3 regions of the Dietzia sp. 111N12-1 genome follow, and region 1 is predicted to be linked to each of the others. Evidence: riboswitches for the same ligand, from Rfam matches in the RefSeq annotation. Region 1 holds a riboswitch; each other region holds the start of a gene.
What was found. Region 1 has a riboswitch for thiamine pyrophosphate ahead of thiC (phosphomethylpyrimidine synthase ThiC). Riboswitches for the same ligand answer to the same signal wherever they lie in the genome.
Positions count from the first base shown of each region.

Region 2: it holds a riboswitch for thiamine pyrophosphate, as region 1 does, so the genes downstream of both, AYO52_RS10985 (3-oxoacyl-ACP reductase) here and thiC (phosphomethylpyrimidine synthase ThiC) in region 1, are expected to answer to the same signal.
Region 3: it holds a riboswitch for thiamine pyrophosphate, as region 1 does, so the genes downstream of both, AYO52_RS16515 (ABC transporter ATP-binding protein) here and thiC (phosphomethylpyrimidine synthase ThiC) in region 1, are expected to answer to the same signal.

Region 1 covers NZ_LSSV01000082.1:35,919-40,084, reverse strand. Annotated here, with positions in the region: gene AYO52_RS15470 (ABC transporter ATP-binding protein) at 1-720, shown strand, start outside; gene AYO52_RS15465 (ABC transporter permease) at 717-1,481, shown strand; gene thiC (phosphomethylpyrimidine synthase ThiC) at 1,572-3,278, opposite strand; TPP riboswitch at 3,276-3,390, opposite strand; gene AYO52_RS15455 (GNAT family N-acetyltransferase) at 3,466-3,762, shown strand; gene AYO52_RS15450 (CD225/dispanin family protein) at 3,887-4,166, shown strand, end outside.
Region 2 covers NZ_LSSV01000038.1:237,118-241,283, forward strand. Annotated here, with positions in the region: gene AYO52_RS10970 (histidine kinase) at 1-457, opposite strand, end outside; gene AYO52_RS10975 (ABC transporter) at 481-1,227, opposite strand; gene AYO52_RS10980 (ABC transporter ATP-binding protein) at 1,224-2,255, opposite strand; gene AYO52_RS10985 (3-oxoacyl-ACP reductase) at 2,372-3,136, opposite strand; TPP riboswitch at 3,227-3,324, opposite strand; gene AYO52_RS10990 (hypothetical protein) at 3,435-3,890, shown strand; partial or broken gene AYO52_RS10995 (LLM class flavin-dependent oxidoreductase) at 3,934-4,166, opposite strand, start outside.
Region 3 covers NZ_LSSV01000093.1:97,526-101,691, forward strand. Annotated here, with positions in the region: gene AYO52_RS16500 (single-stranded DNA-binding protein) at 1-24, opposite strand, end outside; gene AYO52_RS16505 (cytochrome c oxidase assembly protein) at 193-2,223, opposite strand; tRNA gene AYO52_RS16510 (tRNA-Arg) at 2,333-2,405, shown strand; TPP riboswitch at 2,545-2,642, shown strand; gene AYO52_RS16515 (ABC transporter ATP-binding protein) at 2,691-3,464, shown strand; gene AYO52_RS16520 (ABC transporter permease) at 3,461-4,166, shown strand, end outside.

The sequences.
Region 1 (4,166 bases):
CGCGAGTTGGATCGCCCCGCCCACAAGGTGGGCTGTCTACTCGACGCGTCCTGGACCCACGCCAACCGTTCCGCCGGCGCGCACCTGAGGATGGTCGCCGCGGCGGGCGGGGTGGCCCCGGGCCGCGTCGACGAGGTGCTCGGCCTGGTCGGCCTCACCGACGTCGCCGGCCGCAAGGTCGGCGGATACTCGCTCGGCATGCGCCAGCGACTCGGTCTGGCCACCGCCATGCTCGGCGACCCCGAGGTCCTGCTGTTCGACGAGCCCGTCAACGGACTCGACCCCGAGGGGATCCTGTGGATCCGCCGTTTCATGCACGCGCGCGCCGCAGAGGGCCGCACCGTGCTCGTCTCCTCGCACCTGCTGTCGGAGATGGCGCAGACCGCCCAGGACCTCGTCGTGATCGGCCGCGGCAAGCTGCGCGCGCAGACCTCCGTCGAGGAGTTCCTGGACGCCGCCACATCCTCGGTGGTGTTGCGCACCCCGCACGTCGACGAGTTCACCGCCGCCGCGCGCGATGAGGGCATCGAGGCCACGTTCGACGCGGAACAGGGTGTCTTCCTCATCCAGAACCTCCGCGCGCCGCAGGTCGGCGATGTCGCCGCCAGCCTGGGGATCACCGTCCACGAACTGCACGAGAAGCGGGCGTCGCTGGAGGAGGCCTTCATGGCCCTCACCGACCAGGACGTCGAGTACCACGGTCAGGAGTCCACCCGATGAACCAGTTGAAGTCCGAGTGGATCAAGGTCACCACCACCAAGAGTGCCTACTGGCTGTACGCGATCGGCATCGGCCTGGCAGTGGTGCTCGCGGTGGTCATCGGCCAGTTCGAGCAGCCCGCCACAGGGGACCCGATGGCCGGTGCGCCCGGCGGCGGCAGTGACCCGCTGTTCGCGATCCTCGGCGTCAGTGCGTTCACCGTCCTGCTGGCGTGGATCGCCGCGATCGTCGGTGTGACCGGCGAGTACCGCTATCACACCATCAAGGCCACGTTCCTGACGACGCCGTCGCGCTGGCCTGCCATCGTGGCCAAGACCGCCCTGTTCACGGTGCTGTCGATGGTGGTCACAGCCGTCGCGGTGATCCTCGCCCTCCTCGTGGCCGGGGCGCTCTCCGGCAACGAGGGCTGGACCCCGTTCTCCGGAGACGGGCTGACCTACCTGTGGCGTTTCCCCGTCTACGCCGCACTGGGAACGATCGCGGTGACGGGCCTGGCGTACATCATGCGCAACGCCGCCGGCACGATCTCCCTGTTCCTGGTGTGGATACTGGCTCTCGAGGGCATGGTCTCGTTGATCCCGCGGGTCGGCGAGGACATCGCCGCCTGGATGCCGTTCGCCAACGGTGACTTCTGGACCCAGGGCGAGACCGTCCGCGGGTACATCACGTGGGGCGAGTGGCCGGCGTTCGCCTGGTTCGCGGCCGTGTGCGTGGCTCTGTGGGTCGTCGGGGTGCTGATGACGCTGCGCCGAGACGCCTGAGCTCGGTCGGCCGATCCGACCTACTGAGCACCGACGTCCCGGCCCGTCGGGCGCGGTGGGGACCGGCGCGGCCCTCGCCGCCGGTGAGAACTACGACTCGGTGATCGGCAGGTAGACGCGGCCACCGAGTTCGGAGAATTCGGCCGACTTCTCCGCCATCCCCGCCTCGATCGCCTCCACCGTTTCCATCCCGTGCTCCGCGGCGTAGTCGCGGATGTCCTGGGAGATGCGCATCGAGCAGAACTTCGGACCGCACATCGAGCAGAAGTGCGCGGTCTTCGCCGGCTCCGCGGGCAGCGTCGCGTCGTGGTACGCCAGGGCGGTGTCCGGGTCGAGGGCCAGGGCGAACTGGTCCCGCCAACGGAACTCGAACCGGGCGGTACTCAGCGCGTCATCGCGGGCCTGCGCACCCGGATGCCCCTTGGCCAGGTCCGCCGAGTGCGCGGCGATCTTGTAGGTGATCACACCGGTCTTGACGTCGTCCCGCTCGGGCAGGCCCAGGTGCTCCTTGGGCGTGACGTAACACAGCATCGCCGTGCCCGCCTCGGCGATGCGGGCAGCGCCGATCGCGGACGTGATGTGGTCATAGCCCGGCGCGATGTCCGTGGCGAGGGGGCCCAGCGTGTAGAATGGGGCCTCCTCGCACCACTCCTCCTCGAGGCGCACGTTCTCCACGATCTTGTCCATCGGCACGTGACCGGGACCCTCGATCATCACCTGCACGCCGTGGCTCTTGGCGATCCCGGTGAGCTCCCCGAGCGTGCGCAGTTCGGCGAACTGCGCCTCGTCATTGGCGTCGGCGATCGACCCCGGCCGCAGACCGTCACCGAGGGAGAACGTCACGTCGTAGCGGGCGAGAATCTCGCACAGTTCCTCGAAGTGGGTGTAGAGGAACGACTCGCGGTGGTGCGCCAGGCACCACGCCGCCATGATCGATCCGCCACGCGACACGATCCCGGTGACCCGCTTGGCCGCCAGCGGGACATAGCGCAGCAGCACTCCGGCATGGACGGTCATGTAGTCCACGCCCTGCTCGCACTGTTCGATGACGGTATCACGGTACAACTCCCAGGTCAGACGGGCCGGGTCGCCGCCCACCTTCTCCAGTGCCTGGTAGATGGGCACGGTGCCCACGGGGACGGGGGAGTTGCGCAGGATCCACTCCCGCGTCTCGTGGATGTCCCGGCCGGTGGACAGGTCCATGATGGTGTCCGCGCCCCACCGGGCGGCCCACACCATCTTCTCGACCTCTTCGGCGATCGAACTGGTGACCGCCGAGTTGCCGATGTTGGCGTTGATCTTGGTGAGGAAGCGCTTGCCGATGATCATCGGCTCGCTCTCCGGATGACGATGGTTGGCCGGGATGATCGCCCGCCCGGCGGCGACCTCCGAACGCACCACCTCGACATCGATTCCCTCCCGCACGGCGATGAACCGCATCTCCGGGGTTGTCAGGCCCGCCCGGGCCCAGGCCAACTGCGTCCGGACGGGAGTGGGGTTCTCCGGCGAGGCGGGGACAGGTCCGGGGTGGGACCACTCGCGGCGGGTCGGCGGGAGGCCCGCGCCCAGGTCATGGCAGTCGGCCGGGTCCGCGTACGCGGTATATGGGCCGGAGGTGTCGTAGACGTCGAACGTCGTGCCGTCGGTGAGCGCGATCCGGCGCACGGGTACGCGCTGGCCGTCACCGAACTCACCGGGCACCTCGAGATGAGCCTTACTGCTGGAATGGATGGGGCCGCACGTCACGGCGTCGATCGGGGTGCCGTCGGTGCCGTCGGCGAATAAAGCTGTGCCCATGGTGTTTCCTGATCTCCCTACGCCGGCATGATCCGGACAGGTTCTACGGTCGACGACCCGGCTGGTCGTCCTCTCAGCCCGCGCATCGAAGCGGACTCCCGTGTGGACGAGTATGTGATTGTGCCGGGGCGAGCGTAACCCGACGAGTAGCATCGCGGGTGGAACACGCCCTGCCGAAGGAGTTCTGATGTCCCCTGTAACGTCGCTCAAGCTGGTCCACAACACCGATAGAGACCGCTTCGAACTGTGGGACAGCGAGACCTTCATGGGTCTCGTCGGTTACGAGAAGGACGGCGACGTCTACATCCTGCTCCACACCGTGATCGAGGAGCGGTACGGACAGCAGGGGATCGCGCGATTGCTGGTCAGCCTGGTGCTCACCCGCATGCGGCTCGACGAGCTCAAGATCCGGCCGGTCTGCAGCTACGTGCGGCGGTTCCTTGTTCGCTTCCCGGAATATCAGCTCCTGGTCGCCCAGCCGTGACAGACGCGGGGCGGTGACCGTGGCCCGCGGTGACCATTGTCAGCCGGCCGACGAGCGGCTGAGAAGGGGCCGGGGGAGCGGGACGTAGTCTGACCCCAGACGACCAGCTACCCGGAGGACCCCCATGACCTACCCGCCCCAGGGGAACACTGCCGACGGCGACTCGACCGGTGGCGACGATGCGAGTCGGGGCTCCTACGGCCAGAACCCGTACGGGCAGGGCACCTACAGCCAGGGCACATACGGCCAGGGCACATACGGACAGAGTCCGTACAGCCAGGGCTCGTACGGACAGACCGACTACGGCGCGCAGACCCCGACCGGCTACGGCGCGCAGACCCCGTCCTTTGCCGGGGCGGGCGGGTACGGGACCACCTCGGGAGCTCACCCCGGCCCGCCGTCGA
Region 2 (4,166 bases), on a different contig from region 1:
GGAAATTGGTCGGGCCGTTGATCCCCGCGGCCGGCAGGGTTCCGAACGCGCACACCACGAGTCCGGCCAGGTAGCCGAGGCCGAGCGGCGCAGGGGTCCCGGCCGGGTGGTCGAGCCAGTTCTCGTCCGCCGCGAGCGGCGCCTCACCGCGAGACGCGAGCGGCGACTCACCACGGGCCGCGAGCGTCGACGCATCTCGGGTGGGGCGCGCCGTCCTGCGCAGGTGTAGCGGGTAGTCGCGGGTGACGGCGGGCGAGGCGAAGCCGGCGAGGTAGACGGCGGAAAAGACGGCGACGGAGGCCAGGCCCAGCACCGTGGGTGCGGTGGGCGCGCCGGAATAGACGACGGCGAGGACCGGGTAGATCAGAAAGACCTGCCAGATCAGGGAGAACAGGACATTCGGGCTGGTGAGGGCGTCCCGGACCCGGCGCCAGGTGGTTCTGCTGCCCGTCGTCATCGACCCGACCTCCCCTGCCGTCTCTAGTCCCGGCCCCGACGGCGACGCACCAGAACTGTTGCCGTCGTCCCCAGTATGAGGGCCCACGCGGTCACATTGAGCAGCGGAAGCCACAACGGGTCGGTCACGGACTCGGTCACCACCCCGCCGGTGAGCGGGAAGCGGGCCAGCGCGTTGATCCCGTACAGCGGCGTGAACCGGGCGAGCTCCAGCGCGGTCCCCGACAGCGGGATGAACAGGTTGCCGGCCAGGGCGAACAGGACCAGGCTCCCACCGGCCACGCCCAACGCGGATTCGGAGCGGAACGCCATCCCGGCGGTCAGTCCGTACCCGGCGAACACCGCCGACCCGATCCACGCCGCGGCCAGGGCCAGCACCCACGCGAGCGGCGTGGCTTCAGCCCCCGTGAGCGCGCCGACGAGCCCCACGGAGAGGACGGGCACAGCCGCCACCGTCATGGCCACGGCGGACTTGGTGATCACGAAGCCGGTGCTGCTCCACGGGGTCAACCCGAGTTGACGTCCCCAGCCCTGGAAGCGTTCGAGAGCGGCCCCGCCGCTGATCGAGGTGGTGGCGGTGACGGCGCCGTAGACGGCCATGGAGATCATGACGACCGAGCCCACGTTGCCGTGTGCGACGGGCTCGTCCCGGTAGGACTGGGCGCTGCCGAACACCAGGTACATGATGAGCGGCAGTCCGGCGATGAAGAAGATGTTGGTGATGTCGCGCAGAGTGCGGCGCAGGTCGATGGCCCAGTAGGTGGCGTTCATCGGGCGGCCTCCTGGTCGGGGTCGGTCGTGTCGGGGTCGGTGGTGTCGGGGGCTGTGGTGTCGGGTGCGGCGGTGAGGGCGACGAAGGCGTCGTCCAGCGACCGCGGGCTGATGGTGAGGTCACGGGCGGCGGTCCCGCGCAGCAGCGCGCCCGCGGTGGCGTCGCTGTCGGTGCTGGTGAGGATGACCCGGGTGGGTGTGCGTTCCACCGCGGTGACCCCGGGCAGGTCGTGGGGTGCGGGTTCACCGGGCCCGGGGGTCCAGACCGCGGTGAGGCGGGTGCCCGTGGCCATCGCACGGATCGCCTCGACCGGGCCATCGGCCACGATCCGGCCGCGGGCCATGAGCACGATGCGGTCGGCGAACGCCTCGGCCTCCTCCAGGTGGTGGGTGGCGAATAAGACGGTCGACCCGGACGTGGCCTCGGCGTGCATGGTGGACCAGAACTCACGGCGCGTGCCCACGTCCATCGCGGCGGTCGGCTCGTCGAGGATGAGCAGGTCGGGATCCGGCAGCAGCGCCAGGGCGAAGCGGAGTCGTTGCTGTTCGCCGCCCGAGCAGCGGGAGACCTTCCGGCGGCCGATCGTGGCGATCCCTGCCCGGTCGAGTACCTCGCCCACGGAGAGCGGGTCCCGGTACAGGGCCGCGATGGCCCGGACGGTCTCCTCGACCGTGAGGTCGGACAGCAGTCCCCCGGTCTGGAGGACGGCGGCGATCCGCCCGTCGGCGACGGCCTGTCTGGGGACGGCGCCGAACGCTCGGGCCCGCCCGCCGGTCGGCTCGGTGAGGCCGAGCGCGATGTCGAGGGCGGTGGTCTTGCCGGCACCGTTGGGGCCGAGCAGCGCCACCACCTCGCCGGGGTCGATCCGCAGGTCGATGCCGCGGAGGGCGTGGACCGTCTCGGCGCGAGGCCGGGTGAACGTCTGGGTCAGGTCGTGGAATTCGAGGGCGGGAGCGGGCGCGTCGGTGTCGATCACGGCGCCGACGCGGCCTGGGTCCCGGGGGCGGGTGGAGCGGTGGATAACCATGCTTCCACCCTCGCTCACCTGCGAGGACGGCCAGAAGAGCCGCCTGTCACGACTTCACCGGTGACAACTGTCATGGGTCCCGGCGTCGGCACGCGAGAGCCTCGAGCCCGGATCGGCTACCCCTTGACCAGTCCCCCGTCCACGATGAGGTTCTGCCCGGTCACGGCGCGCGCCCACGGGGAGGCGAAGAACAGCACCGCGTCGGCGAGTTCGGCCGGGGTGATCGCGCGGCGCAGCGGCGTCCCCGAGGCGATGAGGTCGAACACCTCCGCAGGCGTGGCGGCGCTCGCGTCGGTGGTGCGCAGCAGACCGCCGGAGACCATGTTCACCGTGATGCCGTCCGGCCCCAGATCGGCGGCGAGGGTGCGGGTCAGCGACAGCGCGGCGGCCTTGGCGGCGGTGTAGTCGTGGTACGGCACCACCGGGTGCTGGAACAGGTTGGTGCCGATGGTCACGATCCGCCCGAACCCCGCCTCGCGCATCCCCGGCAGCGCGGCCTGGGTCGTGGCGAGGGTGGCCTTGACCGCGCCACGCAGCTGGGAGTCGAAATCCTCCCAGGTCAGGGTCTCCGGCCGCGGCCTGGCATCGCCGTTGAACTCGAAGTCGGCCAGCGCGTTGTTGACGACCGTGCTGATCGGTCGACCGAAGTGGGCGCGGGCCGCGTCGAAGAGGGCGCGCACCTCGTCGTCGTCGGTCACGTCCGCGCGTAGTGCGACGGCGCGGTCCTCGCCGAGCTCACGGACGAGGTCGGCGGCGGCGGCCTCGCTGCGTCGATAGTTGACGACGACGAGGGCGCCCTCTCGGGAGAAGGCGCGGATGATGTCCACGCCGAGTCCGCGGGCTCCGCCGGTGACCAGGACGACCTGCTCGTTGATACGCATTCCACTCGCTTCCCGGTGGTTCCCCACGGGGAGCGCGATGCCCACCTGCCCGCCGCACGGCGACCGCACGACTGCGAGGCGACGCCGCCCGGGGCGACGAATCGACATTCCTCCGCTGGAACTACCCAGTTCAGGTTCGACGGGTGTGATCTCAGCTGTCCGGATGGGCAGCACCCCGTGTCGAGTGCGAGCCTAGGCCACCCGCGGCCGGCTGAACGCGAAGCCACACTGCCGATCTGTCCCGCGTGGCTGGACAACCGTCCTAGGATCGGCGAACGCCCCCGACGATCGGAGCCCCGTGACCACCGCCCTGCCCTCCTCGCTCGGCCGGCTGCGCGACCTGTTCTCGCAGGCCACACCGCCGACCGATCTGCCCGCCCCGGGCGACTACCTCGTCACGTTCGTCGGCCCGGCACCGCTGAGGGTGGTGGCACCGCGCGTTATCGCCCTCGGCGGGATGCCGGGCTGGCAGGGCAAGCGTTTCGCCTCCGGGGGCGGCGCGATAAACCTTGTCGACGACGACGAGGGCCGCCCGCCGCGGGAGACCCTACCGATGCGGGTGACGCTGGAGCCCTCGTGGCTCGACGGCCGGCAGGTGATCGTCTGCTCGTACGGCGCCACGAGCCCGATGCCGTGGCGCTGGGTCCGGGACGAGTTCCGCCCGCTCGACGACCGGCGCCTGATCGGTCTGACCTTCGCGGGCGGACGCTGGTCGCGGGCTGCGGCAGCGCCGCTGCTGCTCACTCGGGCCTGACCGGGGCGGGCGGCCGGGCGCGTCACAGGCCCGCCCACGGCGCCTACGCGAGGCGACGCAGACGCGGTTCGAGGTCGGATGTGAACAGGTCGAGGAAGCGTTTCTGGTCGTGGCCGGGGGCGTGGAAGACCAGGTGGTTGAGCCCCGCGTCGACGTACTGGCGGACCTGCTCGACCGCGTCGTCGGGGTCGGAGGCGACGATCCACCGCTTGGCCACCTGCTCGATGGGCAACTCGTCGGCCAGGCGCTCCATCTCGCGCGGCGAATCCACCGAGT
Region 3 (4,166 bases), on a different contig from region 1:
GACGGTCGTGTGGGTCTCGTTCATGGGGTCACTCCTGTCACGTTCGGCCGACCGTGCGTCGGCCTCGTGACTTGCAGCGTGCCCCACCTCGTCGTCGTCACCCCTCGTTCCCACCGCCCGCGGTGGCCGCCCTGTGGAGGGGGGCGGGGGTGTGGAGAACCGGCGCCTGTGACGACGACGAGGTGTTCGGTCTCAGGGCCGGCGGTCGGCGCGGGACATCTCCCGGAGCATCTCGTTGTAGGCCTTGAGCTCGGCATCGTCATCACGGTCGGCCTGCCGCTCGCCGCGCCGCGCCTCGCGCATGTCGCTCTGGTACCACTGCCACGCCAGGGCCAGCATGACGATCACCAGCGGGATCTCCCCCGCTGCCCACGCGACGCCACCGCCGACCTGCTGGCTCTGCAGCAGATCCGGGATCCACGGCAGGCCGATGCCCGAATACCAGGACTCGGCCAGCACGGTCTTGGTGTTCATGAGCAGGATGCCGAAGAACGCGTGGAACGGCAGCGAACTCAGCAGGACCATGAGCTTGTACATCGGCGAGAAGTGCCGCGGCGCGGCGTCCACGCCGATGATCACCCAGTAGAACAGGTAGCCGCTGATGAGGAAGTGCACGTTCATGAACATGTGGCCCAGGTGCTCCGAGGCCAACGTCTGATAGAACCCGCCGAAGTAGATGAGGTAGAAACCGGCCACGAACTGCACCGACGCCACGATCGGGTGGGTGAGGAAGTGCGAGAGCGGGTTGTTGATGAACTCCACCAGCCACTCGCGGGGCCCGGGAGGGTTGCCGCGACCGGCGGCCGGGAGTGCGCGCAGGGCCAGTGTGAACGGGCCACCGAGCGCCAGGAGGACCGGCACCAGCATCGAGATGAGCATGTGGCCCACCATGTGGCTGGCGAAGTCGGCCATCATGTACATCCCCATGCCGGAACTGGTGGTGAGGAACAGGATCACGCAGCCCGCCACCCAGAACGCGGTGCGGCTCAGCGGCCAGGCGTCCCCGCGGCGGCGCAGGCGCACCAGGCCCCAGAGGTACAGGCCGAGCAGGACCACCGCGGCCAGCCCCAGGACCAGGTCGAAGCGCCAGGTGCCGAAGACCGTTCCGAACGAGAAGGGCCCGGGCAACTCGAAGCCCAGTAGCGCCTCCTGCCTCGTGGGCACGTACAGCGGCGCCGGCGGCGGGGTGCGGCCGAGAGAGACCGACAGACCCAGGGTGCCGGCCATGACGACGGCCTCCACCACGATGATCCGCAGCAGCGTGGGCCGGTCGACCGGCGCGTTGGCCCCCGTCGACTCGATCTTGGCGATGATCCAGCGGCGGATCGCCAGACCGAACAGCGCCAACAGGCACAGCGCCAACGCCTTGGACACCACCAACAGTCCGTAGGTGGAGGTGAGAAGGTCACCCGGGTGCAGGCGGACGAGCGCGTTGATCACGCCCGTGAACCCGAGGGCGACGATCGCGACCGTCGCCACCACCGAGTAGCGGCGCAGGGCCAGGGCGACGCGCGAGCCGCCGCGCCACGTGTGGGCAATCACCGCGACGAGCCCGCCGATGTAGAAGGCGGCGCCGAACAGGTGGATGATCAGCGAGTTGGTGGCCAGGTCGTGCGCGGTGCTACCCGAGGCGTGGCCCGTGGCCGCGACCGGAAGCAGCGAGAGGGCGGTGACGCCGAGCCAGATGACCGACCAGCGCCAGCTCAGCGTGAGTCGCTGCCCGATCCCGGCGACCAGCGCGATGATCGCGGCCCACCGCCACGAGGACGCGATGTCGATCTGGTTGATCGCGACCAACCACTGGTCCGGCGGGAGCGACTGGAGGAAGGTGCGCCCGGAGACGTCCGACAGGGTCAGCGGGATGAGCAGTGCCGCGGCGATCGCCCAGGCGATGTTCGCCCACGACGAGATCTGCTGCATGCGGTAACCGTCGACGTCGAGGGTCTTGTCCTTCTGCGGCGGGGTGAAGAACGCCGCGAACAGCGCCGCCCCCACGGCCACGGCGGCGAGGAGCTCGGCGATCGACCGGAGCGCCGGGAGGCCGGCCGTGGTGAGCGGACCCGGATCGGGCACGCCCACCAGCTCGAGCGCCACCTCGGCGGACATGGCCGACAGTGGGATCACCACCGCGGCCGCCACCGCCGCCAGGAGCAGTACCAGGGCGACGATGTTGCGGGTTCCGAACCGCCCGGCGGTGGCGGGGGCGGTCTTCGACGACGTCATGACCACCATCGTAGGAACCGCGGCGCCCCCGGGCCGATTCGCCACTGTCGGACCCACCCCCCGGATCGGTTACCATTCTCCCGGCGACGCCCCACGCGCGCGTCGCCAGGCCTCCGTAGCTCAGTGGATAGAGCATCCGGTTTCTACCCGGCTGGTCAGGGGTTCGAATCCTCTCGGGGGCGCACTCATGCCGACACGGGCCGGCAATCCGCTCTCCACTGACGGCGGCCCGCCCGCGCCTCGCTCCAGCCATGGACGCACATCAGATCCCGAGACGTGCCGGTGGTACGTTCGGACTTCGAGCTGATTCGCAAGATCAGCTTCGATGACACGGGGTGCCCCTACCGAACGGGGCTGAGATCACACCCGCTGAACCTGAACTCGTTCACACGAGCGGAGGAATGTCAGATGCGCTGGCATGGGCTTTCGTGAGCCGCCCAGGAACCACGGCAGTGGCGTTAAATGGATTGGGACACACCTATCCGGGCGCGCTCCGCCCGGTTCTCGCAGACCTCAACCTGTCCGTTCCGGTAGGCGAGCACATCGCCGTTGTCGGACGCAGCGGATGCGGTAAGTCGACGCTGCTGTCGGTGATCGCCGGCCTCGTCGAACCGACCACCGGGACCGCCGCCGTCCTCGATGACCGCCGGCCCGCACGACGCCTGGAGTCCTGCGCGTTGATGCCCCAGGGCGACAGCCTGTTGCCCTGGCTGTCCCTGCTCGACAACGTCGCGATCAGTCTCCGCAACCAACGAGTGCGCCGGCGCGTGGCCCGATCCGAGGCCCAGCGCATGCTGGACCGTGTGGGACTGGGCGCCTGGTCCGATGCCCGTCCCTCAGCCCTCAGCGCGGGCATGCGCCAGCGCGCCGCTCTCGCGCGGGCTCTGCTGGCGCGCAAACCCGTGCTGCTGGCCGACGAGCCGCTCGGTGCGCTCGACGCGATCACCCGTGCGGAGGTCCAGCAGTGGCTCCGCGACACCATCACCCACACCTCGGCCACCCTCGTCATGGTCACGCACGACGTCGATGAGGCGCTGCTCCTCGCCGAACGCGTGGTCCTGTTGGCACGAGACGAGGCCCACGCCCCGGCGCGTGTGGTCCGCACCTGGTCGGGTTGGTTCAGCGACGACCGGCCCCGCGAGGTCCTCCTCGGGGACGAGGACTTCGCCACAGTTCGCCGGGAAGTGCTCCAGGCTCTGGCCCGGGAATCGCACCTCGCCGAGGGCGGAACCGACCGATGACCGTGCGACTCCTCCGGTCCGCCGCCCCTGCCTGCGTCACGCTCCTACTGGTCCTCGCCGCGTGGATCACGGTCACCACGCTCGAGCTCGTGCCCGAGTACGTCATTCCCTCACCCCTCGCCGTGCTCGACTCGCTCGTATCCACCTGGCCCGACCGGCTGGGCTCGGCCACATTGCTGACCGCCACGGAGACCGTCGTCGGGGTGGTCCTCGGAGTGGTCGTCGCGGTGGCGGTGGTGATCGTCAGCGCATTCGTGCCCACCATCGGGCAGGCCATGACCCCCCTGCTGGTCGCCTCCCAGGCCATCCCGGTCATCGTGATAGGCCCACTGTTGACGATCTCCCTCGGCTACGGCATGGCGCCGAAGGTCATCGTGGTGGCCCTGCTGTGCTTCTTCCCGGTCGCCCTCAATCTCCTCTCCGGAATCCGCTCGGTCGACGCCCGAATGATCGACACCCTGCGGAGCCTGCACGCCACCAGGTGGTCGCTCTTCTGGCGGGTGCGTCTGCCCTTCGCCGCGCCTCGCGGCTTCGCCGGGTTGCGCGTCTCGGTCACCTTCGCGCCGGTGGCCGCCGTCTTCGCCGAGTACACCGGCTCCACCAACGGCCTGGGCTACCTCATGCTCCAGGCGATCCCCCGGCTCCAGACCGATTTCGTCTTTGCCCAGGTGGCGGTGCTGACGATCATGTCCAGCGTCCTCC